2 regions of the Candidatus Darwinibacter acetoxidans genome follow, and region 2 is predicted to be linked to the other one. Evidence: a T-box and tRNA genes for the amino acid it is inferred to sense, from the RefSeq annotation. Region 2 holds a T-box; the other holds one or more tRNA genes.
The links. The T-box of region 2 lies ahead of metG (methionine--tRNA ligase). A T-box ahead of a tRNA ligase gene usually reads a tRNA of that ligase, here a tRNA-Met.
Positions count from the first base shown of each region.

Region 1: it encodes a tRNA-Met, which carries the amino acid that the T-box ahead of metG (methionine--tRNA ligase) is inferred to sense. The anticodon was not compared.

Region 1 is NZ_JBHGXH010000045.1:41,686-47,177, reverse strand. Features, by position in the region: gene ACE4YL_RS01810 (DUF438 domain-containing protein) at 1-1,028, shown strand, start outside; gene ACE4YL_RS01805 (3'-5' exonuclease) at 1,120-1,806, shown strand; gene trxA (thioredoxin) at 1,878-2,198, shown strand; tRNA gene ACE4YL_RS01795 (tRNA-Met) at 2,235-2,311, shown strand; gene ACE4YL_RS01790 ((deoxy)nucleoside triphosphate pyrophosphohydrolase) at 2,411-2,836, shown strand; gene ACE4YL_RS01785 (DegV family protein) at 2,777-3,616, opposite strand; T-box leader at 3,768-3,983, shown strand; gene trpS (tryptophan--tRNA ligase) at 4,044-5,126, shown strand; gene ACE4YL_RS01775 (hypothetical protein) at 5,143-5,492, shown strand, end outside.
Region 2 is NZ_JBHGXH010000211.1:266-5,757, forward strand. Features, by position in the region: gene comA (phosphosulfolactate synthase) at 1-726, opposite strand, end outside; gene ACE4YL_RS08045 (MFS transporter) at 764-1,960, opposite strand; T-box leader at 2,071-2,301, shown strand; gene metG (methionine--tRNA ligase) at 2,344-4,275, shown strand; gene ACE4YL_RS08055 (TatD family hydrolase) at 4,277-5,062, shown strand; gene ACE4YL_RS08060 (adenylosuccinate synthase) at 5,059-5,492, shown strand, end outside.

The DNA of each region.
Region 1 (5,492 bases), on a different contig from region 2:
AAAGGCTCTGCGATGTCCATGTGGCGGTCTTCAGAGATTCCCTGGAAAAGCAGTTGACCGGCGCGGCTGCCCCGCAGGATCCCGCGGAAGAAGCCCTGCACGACCTCAAGGAGTTCAACAAGAAAACTGGCGCGCTTGTGGAAGAGATCCGCGGCATTCTGGACCAGATCAGTTCAGCTCCAGATGGAGCAGATCATTCGGCCCAGCTCGCAGCCTGGGCCGCTAAACACCAGCAGCTGCTGGAAGTGGATAAACACTACGCCAAGAAGGAAAACGTCCTTTTCCCATACCTGGAGCGCTACGGCATCAGTGGACCGCCCATGGTCATGTGGGGCAAGCACGATGAGATTCGGGCAGCCTTAAAGGAAGTGACTCAGGTTATCGCCAAGGCTCAGGAAAAACTGTCAGGAGCCCAGCTGGCCGCGGACATCGGCAATATTGTGCTGCCGGCCCTGGCAGATGTGTCCGAGATGATCTACAAGGAGGAAAACATCCTCTTCCCGCTTTGCCGCGAGACCTTTACGCAGGATGAGTGGCGGGAAATCGGGGCCCAGTTCAAAGATCCCCTGGCCACTGTGTATAAGAGCAAAGAAGCAGAGGCTAGAACGGCTACAGGTGGTGCCATTGAACTGGAAGTTGGTGCCCTCACACCTGAGCAGCTCAATCTGATCTTCAGCCACCTACCCGTGGATCTCACCTTTGTGGATGAGAATGATGAAGTAGCTTTCTTCTCCTTAGGTCCGGAGCGCATCTTTGAACGCACCAGGGCCGCCATCGGCCGCAAAGTGCAGCTCTGCCATCCGCCCAGCAGTATGGGAGTTGTTGAGCGGATCCTGGATGATTTCAAGAGCGGGCGCAGAGACGTGGCGGAATTTTGGATTCCCATGAAGGATATGCTGGTGCACATCCGCTACTTCGCGGTGCGCGACAGCCAGGGCCGCTATCGGGGCACTCTGGAAGTGACCCAGAACATCGCTGAGATCAAGAAGATCACGGGCGAAAAACGCATCTACGACTACGAAAGTTAAATCAGTCACTTCCGACTATCCCTCCATGTTAGGTGGAGGGATTTTCATCGCTCGGGAAGAAATCAAAATGGAAGTATAGGCTCAGGAGGGGCTGATTGAGATTTCGGATCGACTGATTTTCCTGGATGTGGAGACAACTGGTCTAGATCCTGAGCGGGATCGCATTATCGAGATCTTCATGCTTGCGCTCAGCAAAAGCGGGGAGGTGGCCCAGTATGAAACCCTGATCAACCCGGAAAGGCCCCTGCTCCCGGAAATTGTGGAGCTCACCGGGCTGACCGATGCTGATCTCAAGGATGCACCGCTGGAAGCGGCCGTGGCTCCAGAGATCAGGGAGTTTATTGGGCTGGGCACCCCTGTGGCCCACAACCTAAGCTTCGATCTGCGCTTTGTCAATGCCATGTTCCGGCGCAACAACCTTTTGGAGCTGGGTGAGGGTGGCCTGGATACTCTGGCCATCAGCAGGGCGCTTTTCCCCAAGCTAGCCATCTACCCTGGGGGCGGCGGCAGCCATCGGCTCAGCAATCTAATGTACCATTTCCGCCTGGACGGGGCCTACGCCAATGCCCACCGGGCCCGGGAAGATGTGCTGCTCCTGGTGGAGGTCTTCCGGCATCTGCAGGACTACGCCGCGGGACGGGGCAGCTTAAGCTACCCCGAACCGCTGATCTACGGCTGTCCCACCTGCGGGTCGGTCATGTATGTTAACCGGGAAGACGGCCGGGACGTGCTGGTCTGCAAAAACCAGCCCTCTTGTCAGGTAAAACTGGTTGTCTAGGGGGTTGACATATACCCCGTGGGGGTATATACTAGAGACGAAAGAAGTTCTCGATTGAGGAGGATGCTAAAATGCCAATGACAGTGACCGATCAGGATTTCCAGAGCAAGATCTTGGATCATAAAGGCGTATCTTTTGTGGATTTCTGGGCAGGCTGGTGCGCACCGTGCCGGATGCTCGCTCCCATCGTGGAGGAACTGGCCCAGGACTATGCCGGTAAAGCCCAGATTGCCAAGCTGGATGTGGACGCCAACCAGTACACCGCCCGTCAGTACGGTGTGATGAGCATTCCCACCATGATCATCTTCAAGGACGGCCAAGAAGTGGACCGTCTAGTGGGTGTAATGCCCAAGGAGATCATCGCTTCCAGGCTCGATAAATGGCTCTCTTGACAAACGGGAAAATCTGCGCTATGATATAAGCGGTGACGCGGGGTGGAGCAGTCTGGTAGCTCGTCGGGCTCATAACCCGAAGGTTGCAGGTTCAAATCCTGCCCCCGCAACCAAATTTGCCAGCAAAATGCCAGTTCTGCCTAGCTTCAGGCCCGAACTGGCTTTTCTGTTGCCGGCTGCAGGCTGGACGAAGAGGTTTGGAGGTCATCACTATGCCGCTGCCTGTAATTGCAGCCGTTATTCGGCAAGGCCAAGAGGTACTGCTGTGTCAGCGCAAAGAAGGGGCCCTGGCCGGCAAGTGGGAGTTTCCAGGCGGTAAGCTGGAAAATGGAGAGAGCCCGGAGGAGTGCCTGGTTCGGGAGATCGAGGAAGAGCTGGGCATCCAGATAGAGGTGGAGCAGATCTATCAGGCTGTGCATGCCCACTACGACCACGGCGACTTTTTGATCATCGCCTACCTAGCCAGGCATCTCGGGGGAGAGATCACCCTCCGGGTCCATTCCGCTTACGCCTGGGTGGACGTGGCTGATCTGGACGAGTACGACCTGGCGGACGCCAATGTACCCATCGCCAGGAGCCTAAAAGAAAACAGCAAGCCCGCCGGGACCGGCGTGGGTACCCACGGTGGGGCCGATTAGTCCTTCAATGATCTCTTTGGGCCCAAGTTCCTTTTGGACCAGGGCCTTCAGCTCATCCACGGCGTCGGCGCCGTAACTGTGGACAACCGCCACTCGCCGCTGGGAAAAATCGATTCCATGCCCTTTAGCCTTGTCGATCAAGGCCTGCAGGGCTTTTTTTGTGGAACGCACCTTGTCATCCACTTCCACGGTTCCTTCCTGGGTGATCTTCAAAATGGGTTTGATCTTCAGCATGGTGCCCACCAGTCCCTGGGTTTTGGTCAAGCGTCCCCCTTTCACCAGGTGGGTTAGGGAGTCGATGGTGAAATAGGCTCCAGCGCTGGCGCGGTCTCTTTCCAGCTGCTGCAGCACTTCCGGCAGGCTCTGGCCCCCCTGGAGCATTTCTCCCGCGGTGATCACTAAAAGGGCCTCGCCGATGGAGGCAGATTTGGAGTCGAAGATGTGGATCTTGTCCGTCTGCAGGATTTCCTTGGCCAGGTGGGCGCTCTGCAGCGTGCCGCTGAGCTTGGCAGAAATGCCGATGTAGAGGATGGTATACCCATCATCGAGATAGGGCTGGAACGCCTCTACGAAATCATGGGGGTTGGCCTGGTTGGTGGCCGGCAGCTCTTTGCTTGCCGCCATCTTCTTCCAGAAATCCACAATGGAGAGGGTGACCCCGTCCTTATATTCCTCTTCGCCGAAGATGACAGTTAAGGGAATCACTCCCACGTTATACCGCTTGCGGTACAGCTCTGGTAGATCCGATGCACTGTCTGTAAAGAGCTTGATCTTGTCCATGGTTTCATCCTTTCTCCAAAGTCTAGGCTACCAAGTTCGACCTTGGCGCCGGCTTCCCTTCGGACCAGATCGGCGCTCTGCTGCTAATGGACGCCTTTGTTCCCGCCATCCCTTGACTTGGCGGCGGGCCCGTGGGTATAATTAGTCTAAAGCAAAGACAGGGAAGGGGAATAGTACCTTCGTCCCTCTGGTCCAGAGAGTCGATAGGTTGGTGGGATATCGAACCAGATACGAAGGGAATGGGCCCTGGAGTCGCCAGGCTGAACGGACAGTAGGCCTGGACGGTTGTCCCCCGTTACGGGATCAAGGAGCGGATCGCAGAGGCGATCAAGCAGGGTGGCACCGCGGTAGTTTTATCGTCCCTTTCTCGGGGGGCGGTTTTTTTATGGAACAAAACCATGCGCAAGGGAAAGGATGAGGAGAGACGATGGCTGTTGAGCATACGGAATATGGAACGTTTGAAGCGTCTTTGGCCAGGAGCAGGGCGCTGGAAAAAGAGCTGCGGGAAAATCCGGAGAAACACAAAATCCTCACCGGGGATCGGCCCACGGGGCGCCTGCATATCGGCCATTACTTTGGTTCCCTGCAGAACCGGGTGCGCCTGCATAAACTGGGCGTTCCCACCTTTATCGTTATCGCCGATTACCAGGTGCTCACGGACAGGGACACGTTCGAGACCATCAGTGAAAACGTCCACCAGCTGGTCATTGACTATATCGCCGCGGGGCTGGATCCCCATGATGGGAAAACCTTTATCTTCCCCCACAGCCATGTACCGGAGCTGAACCAGCTGCTGCTGCCGTTTTTGACGCTGGTCACCATGGCGGAGCTCGACCGCAATCCAACTGTGAAGGAGGAAATCGCCGCTGCCGGCCTGAAGAGCATCAACGCGGGGATGTACACCTACCCGGTACACCAAGCCGCGGACATTCTTTTCTGCAAGGCCACGGTGGTGCCGGTGGGGAAGGATCAGCTGCCCCACTTGGAGCTGACCCGCACCATTGCCCGCCGCTTCAACAACCGCTTCGCCAAGGATCAACCTGTCTTCCCGGAGCCCCAGGCGCTCCTCAGCGAAGCACCTTTGATTTTGGGCCTGGATGGCGCCCAGAAGATGAGCAAGAGCCGGAACAACGCCATCATGCTCAGCGCGGATGAAGACGAGACGGCCCAGCTGATTAAAAAGGCCAAAACCGACTCTGAGCGCCGGATCACCTACGACCCGGAAAACCGTCCTGAGGTTTCCAACCTCCTGCTGCTCACTTCGCTTACCACCGGGCGTCCGCCGGAGGAAATTGCGGAAGAGATAGGGGATGGCGGGGCAGGGCAGCTGAAGAGGATGCTCACCGAATCCCTCAATGAGTACCTGCGGCCTCTGCGGGCCCGCCGCAGGGAACTGGAACAAGATCCAGCCTACATCCGCCAGGTGCTGCGGGACGGCATCAAGGCCGCCCGGGAGGAGGCCATTAAGACGCTGGAGGAAGTCAGGGCAGTTATGAACATGGCCTTCTAGGGGTGAGCCAAGTGGTATGCTCAGGGAACTGACCGCCATTGACGAACAAATGATCGATTTTGCTTGGGAATTGGGGAAGAGGGCAGAAACTGCGAGCTATCCCCGGCCCAGCTCCCGGGCACAGCTCCTAGAACGCCTGCAGAAGGCGGTCCACCCTGACCAGGAAGGGGCACTGGGGTATTATGCTGGAGGGCTGCTCCAGGGGATTTGTACCTATTTTTGGGATCCTCAGGAGAGATATGCCCAAACAACCCTGTTCTTGCTGGAGAGGAGCGGCTATCCCCAGGCCGCCGATGAGTTCACGGCCTTCCTACGGGATCGCTTAGGCGGCTATGAACTGCTGGTGGGCGTGTCCGCCGCAAATGA
Region 2 (5,492 bases):
GACGTTGCCCAAGTTGACGTTGGGACCTAGGCGCACCAGGAGGTAGTTGTGCTGGCTGGTTTGGGGCGCCTCAATGATCAGGTGGCTGTGATCCCGCACCCCTTCCACCAGGGCCTGGAGCAGCGTTTCGTTGATTTTGCCCCGCTCATCGTAGATGCCCACCCCTTGGCCCGAGTCCCGCCCTTCTATGATCACCTTGTAGGCTCCGTGGGCCAGGTCGGCGAAGATTTGGTCCACGGCCCGGGCCGGATCGATCTTCACCGTCGGATCCTTTTTCCCGATCTCCGCGAGCACTCCAAAGCCTTCTTCCCTGGCCATCGTGATGTACTTCCTGCGCTCCTCCGGCGTTAGGTCGATGGTTCCTTCGGACACTTCCACGTAGGTGAAGCCCAGCTCCCGCGCCCTGTGAAAGAACTCCTTAGTGCATTTTTGGAAGACCGCAATTTCAAAGAGCGTGCCCCCGGGGTACACCTCGATGTTGTACTCTTTGGCCAGGGCGATCTTCTCCCGCATCAGCTTTGAGGGGTAGAGAGCGGAACTGCCAAAGGCGATCTTGAGGAAGTCAATGTGGTCCGCAGCCATCTCCATAAGATCAAGCGTTTCCCTCAGGCCCAAGCCCTTGTCGATGACCATGGTAATCCCGCTGGTCCGGGGTTTGACTAGCCGCCGCGTTTCCGGCAGTTCCACTACGGAATGCCATGCACCTCTGCTCACAGCCGTAGCCATAACGGTCCCTCCTAGGAAATTCGTCCTACTGTGCAGTCTATTCACTTACCGCCGGCGGTGTGATGGCAAAAAGTGCAGTGAGGGCCGCCAGGACTGCCAGGGCCGCGCTCCCCAGGAACATGGCCCAGGGCCCAAGTTCCATGGCCAGCCCGAAGGTGGGCGGACCGATGGCCACCCCGAAAAAGCGCACGGTTCCATAGAGGCAGGTGATGATGCCCCGGCGATCTGCGCTGGTGGCTCCGGTGATCAGGGAGTTGATGGGGGGCAGGACTATGCCGATGCCGAGGCCCAAAAAGAAGAGGACCAACATGTAGGGGAAAAGCTTCCTGAAGAGGGGCAAGAGTCCTAAGCTGAGGGCCACCGCGAACATGGCTCCGACGATGACGGGCTTCCACAGAGACTGCTTGTTGCTGAGGAAGAGCCCGCTCAAGTAGGAGGTTACGGCCATGGAGAAAACCGGCACCGCCAGGACAAATCCTTTGGTCAGGCCGAAGATGTGGTAGGTGGATTCTAAGATGTCCGATACATAGCTCAGCACGCCAAAAAGGAGGAAGAGCGCCACCATACCTACGAAGTAGCAGGCGAGGAGGTGCACTGCCTGGTCCCGGAACACCTCTTGCACTTTGCGCCAGTAGGCGCTGAAGCTGTCCTTGGAAAGCTTTTGCTGCTTTTCCGGTACCAAAAACCAGACCCCCAGCCCCACGGGGAAGGCCAAAAGGCCGTAGGCAAAAAACGGGGCGTACCAGGAGATCAGGGCAATGAGTGAGCCTAAAATGGGGCTGAGTACCTTCCCCAGGCCGTTGGCCGCCTCCAAAAGCCCCAAGGCCTTGGTGCGTTCGCTGCTTTGGAAGGTATCCCCTGTGAGGGCCATGGCCAGCTGATAGGTTCCGCCGGCCCCCGCGCCCTGCACCACGCGGCCCAACAGCAGCAGGTAGTAGGGCTGGCGCAGGGTTAAGGCCGCGAAGCCGCAGATCAGCCCCCCCAAGCCGTACACAAAAAGGGCGGGGACCATGATCGGCTTGCGACCGCAGCGGTCAGATAAAAACCCCGCCAGGGGTATGAGAATGCCGGCAGGAATGGAAAAGAAGGTAACGATGAGTCCTACCTGGAATTGGCTGAGGGCCATGGCCTTTTTCATCTGGGGCAGGACGGGGATCAGCATGGAGTTCCCCAAAACCATGACGAAGGGAACTCCACACAAAACGGCAAATTGCAGTGCAGTTTTCTTTTTCAAGGCCTTCCGCCTTTCTTTCCGCCTTGCTTTGCTTTTAGTATGATTGGAGTCAAAGCCTTCTACACTTGACAAAGCTTGGGATAATCGCTAAGATTGCAATAGCTGCATAGGTTAACGCCATGAATGGAAGAGTAGGTTTAGGAGTTCTCCCCAGAGAGTCAGGGGTGCTGCGAACCTGATGAGAAGGCCTAAACTGAAGATGATCCAGGAGCAGTGGGCTGAACTAGCAGTAGGCTCACCGGGAGGTCCCGATATCGCACCGCAACGAGGCCGCTGGCGCCACGGCGCGCCCTGCGGCGAAATTGGGTGGTACCACGTGAGCAGGAGCTCTCGTCCCGAGGGGATTGAGGGCTTTTTGATTTTAGGGTGAGGAGGATGGAACCGTGACAGCCAAGGAACGTTTTTACGTAACAACTCCCATTTACTACCCCAGCGACAATCTGCACATCGGCCATGCCTATACCACCACAGTGGCCGATTCCTTAGCCCGCTGGCATCGCTTCGCGGGACGGGACGTGTATTTTGTCACCGGCTCCGATGAGCACGGGCAGAAGATTCAGCGGGCTGCGGAGGCCAAGGGGGTCACGCCCAAAGAGTATGTGGATGTGATTGTGGCCTCGTTTAAGGAGCTCTGGGCCAAGCTGAACGTGGAATACGACGACTTTATCCGCACCACCGACGAGCGGCATCACCGGGCCGTTCAGGCGGTCTTCCAGAAGATCTACGCAAAGGGCGACATCTACAAGAGTGCCTACGAAGGCTGGTACTGCACTCCCTGCGAGACCTTCTGGCTGGAAAACAGGCTGGTGGAGGGCAACTGCCCCGACTGCGGCCGCCCTGTGGAGCTGGTGCAGGAGGAAAGCTATTTCTTCCGCCTTTCCAAGTACGCGGATCGGCTGCTCCAGTACATCGAGGAGCACCCCGAGTTCATCCAGCCCGAGACCAGGCGCAACGAGATGGTGAACTTCATCAAGAGCGGCCTGGAGGATCTGTGCGTTTCCCGCACCACTTTCAACTGGGGGATTCCCGTGCCCATGGCGGAGGGCCATGTCATCTACGTGTGGTTCGACGCCCTCACCAACTACCTCACCGCCCTCGGCTATCCAGAACCCAACGAGAAGCTGGAGAAATGGTGGCCTGCAGATCTGCACCTGGTGGGCAAGGAGATCATGCGCTTCCACACTATAGTCTGGCCCATCATGCTCATGGCGCTGGATCTGCCCCTGCCCAAGACCGTGTTCGGCCACGGCTGGCTGCTCTTTGACAGCGAGAAGATGTCCAAATCCAAGGGGAATGTGGTGGATCCCATGCTGCTCATTGAGGAGTTTGGCGTGGATCCCATCCGCTATTTCCTCTTGCGGGAAATCTCCTTCGGGCAGGACGGGAACTTCTCCCGCCGGGCCCTCATTGAGCGGACCAACGCGGATTTGGCCAATGACCTGGGCAACCTGCTCAACCGTACCCTGTCCATGCTCAACCGCTACTTCGCCGGGGTTGTTCCCCAGCCCGCGGCGGCACCCAATGCCGTGGATCAGGATCTCATAGATTACGCCCGGAGCCTGGGCCCTAAAGTGGACAGCTTGGTGAAGGAGCTCAAGATCAACGAGGCCCTGGCCAGCATTTGGAGACTGGTGGGCAAGGCCAATAAATACGTAGATGAACGGGCACCCTGGAATCTGGCCAAGCAAGAAAACAAAGATGAGCTGGGCACTGTAATGTACAACCTCCTGGAGACTTTGCGCATCGTGGCCCTTCTGGTGAAATCTTTCATCCCGGAGACTGGGGCCAAGATCTGGGCTCAGCTGGGCCTGGAGGGCATAGGGGAGAAAAGCCTGGCGGATACGGCCTGGGGCCTGTTGGAGCCTGGCACCCAGACCCGCAAGGGAGACCCCATCTTCCCCCGGATCGAGGTGGAAAAAGAAGAGGCCCCCAAGGAGCAGCCGAAGCAGCCGAAGGTGGAGAAGGCAGAGCCTGCGCAGCCGGAAGGCGTGCTCATCGGTATTGAGGATTTCATGAAGTGTGAGCTGGTGGTGGCGGAAGTCTTGGAGGCCGCCCCGGTTAAAGGCGCCGACCGTCTTTTGAAGCTGCAGGTGGACGTGGGCGCTGAAAAGCGGCAGATCGTGGCCGGTATCGCCCAGCACTACAAGCCTGAGGAGCTGGTGGGCCGGCGGATCATCGTGGTCAAGAACCTCAAGCCCGCCAAACTAAGGGGCGAGCTGTCCCAGGGTATGCTCCTGGCTGCCACGGCCCCCGATGGCAGGCTGGAAGTGGTCAGCGTATCTGCGGCCATTCCCGCCGGAAGCAGGGTGAAGTAGGATGAAGGGTTTGATCGACAGCCACGCGCACCTCAACGATCCCCGCTTTGCCCAGGACCTATCTGAGGTGGTGGAGCGGGCCAGACAGGCGGGGGTTACCGCCGTGGTCAATGTGGGCTACGATCTGCCTTCCTCCCGGGAGGCGGTGGAGCTCGCGGAGCGTTTTGAGGAGCTTTGGGCGGTGGTGGGCCTGCATCCCCACGATGCCAAGCTGTGGGATGGGGAGGTCCACCAGGCCCTGGGGGAACTGGCGGGACACCGGAAGGTTTTGGCCATCGGCGAAACGGGGTTGGACTACCACTACGACAACTCTCCCCGGGATGAGCAGCGGGCTGTGTTCCGGCAGCAGCTGGCCTTGGCGGATGAGCTGAAGCTGCCCGCGGTGATCCATTCCCGGGAGGCAGCCCAGGATACCCTGGAGATCCTTCGGGAATTTCCCCAGGTGCCCTGTCTGCTGCACTGCTATTCAGGGAGCCTGGAGATGGCCAAGATTTACGTGGAGATGGGCCACTACTTCTCCTTTGGCGGGCCCATCACCTTTCAAAATGCCAACCGACTGCGGGGGGTGGTGGCAGGGATACCCTTGGAGCGGATTCTCTTGGAGACGGACTGCCCGTATTTAACCCCCCATCCCCATCGGGGGAAACGCAACGAGCCGGCTTACTTAGGCCTAATCGCGGAGAAGCTGGCGGAGATTCACGGGGTGACTGTGGAGGAAGTGGTGCGGATAACCGCGGCCAACGCCAGACAGTTTTTCCGCATGCCGGGTGAGGAGGACACAAGATGACAGTAACTGCCTTAGTTGGCACCCAGTGGGGTGATGAAGGTAAGGGGAAGATCACCGATGTGCTGGCGGCCCAGGCGGATGTGGTGGTCCGCTACCAGGGCGGCAATAACGCGGGGCATACGGTGGTGGTGGGGGAACGCACCTACAAACTGCACTTGATCCCCTCGGGCATCCTCTCGCCGGGGACCACCTGCATCATCGGCAATGGGGTCGTGGTGGATCCCCAGGTGCTGTGTGGTGAAATGGAGTCCCTGCGCAGCGCAGGCATTTCCACCGCCAACTTATACATCAGTGAACGGGCCCACGTGATCATGCCTTACCACCGGGTCCTGGATGAGCTGGAAGAAGCGCATCGCGCGGTAAAAATCGGCACCACCGCCCGGGGAATTGGCCCCGCTTACGTCGATAAGTACCTGCGTATCGGGATCAG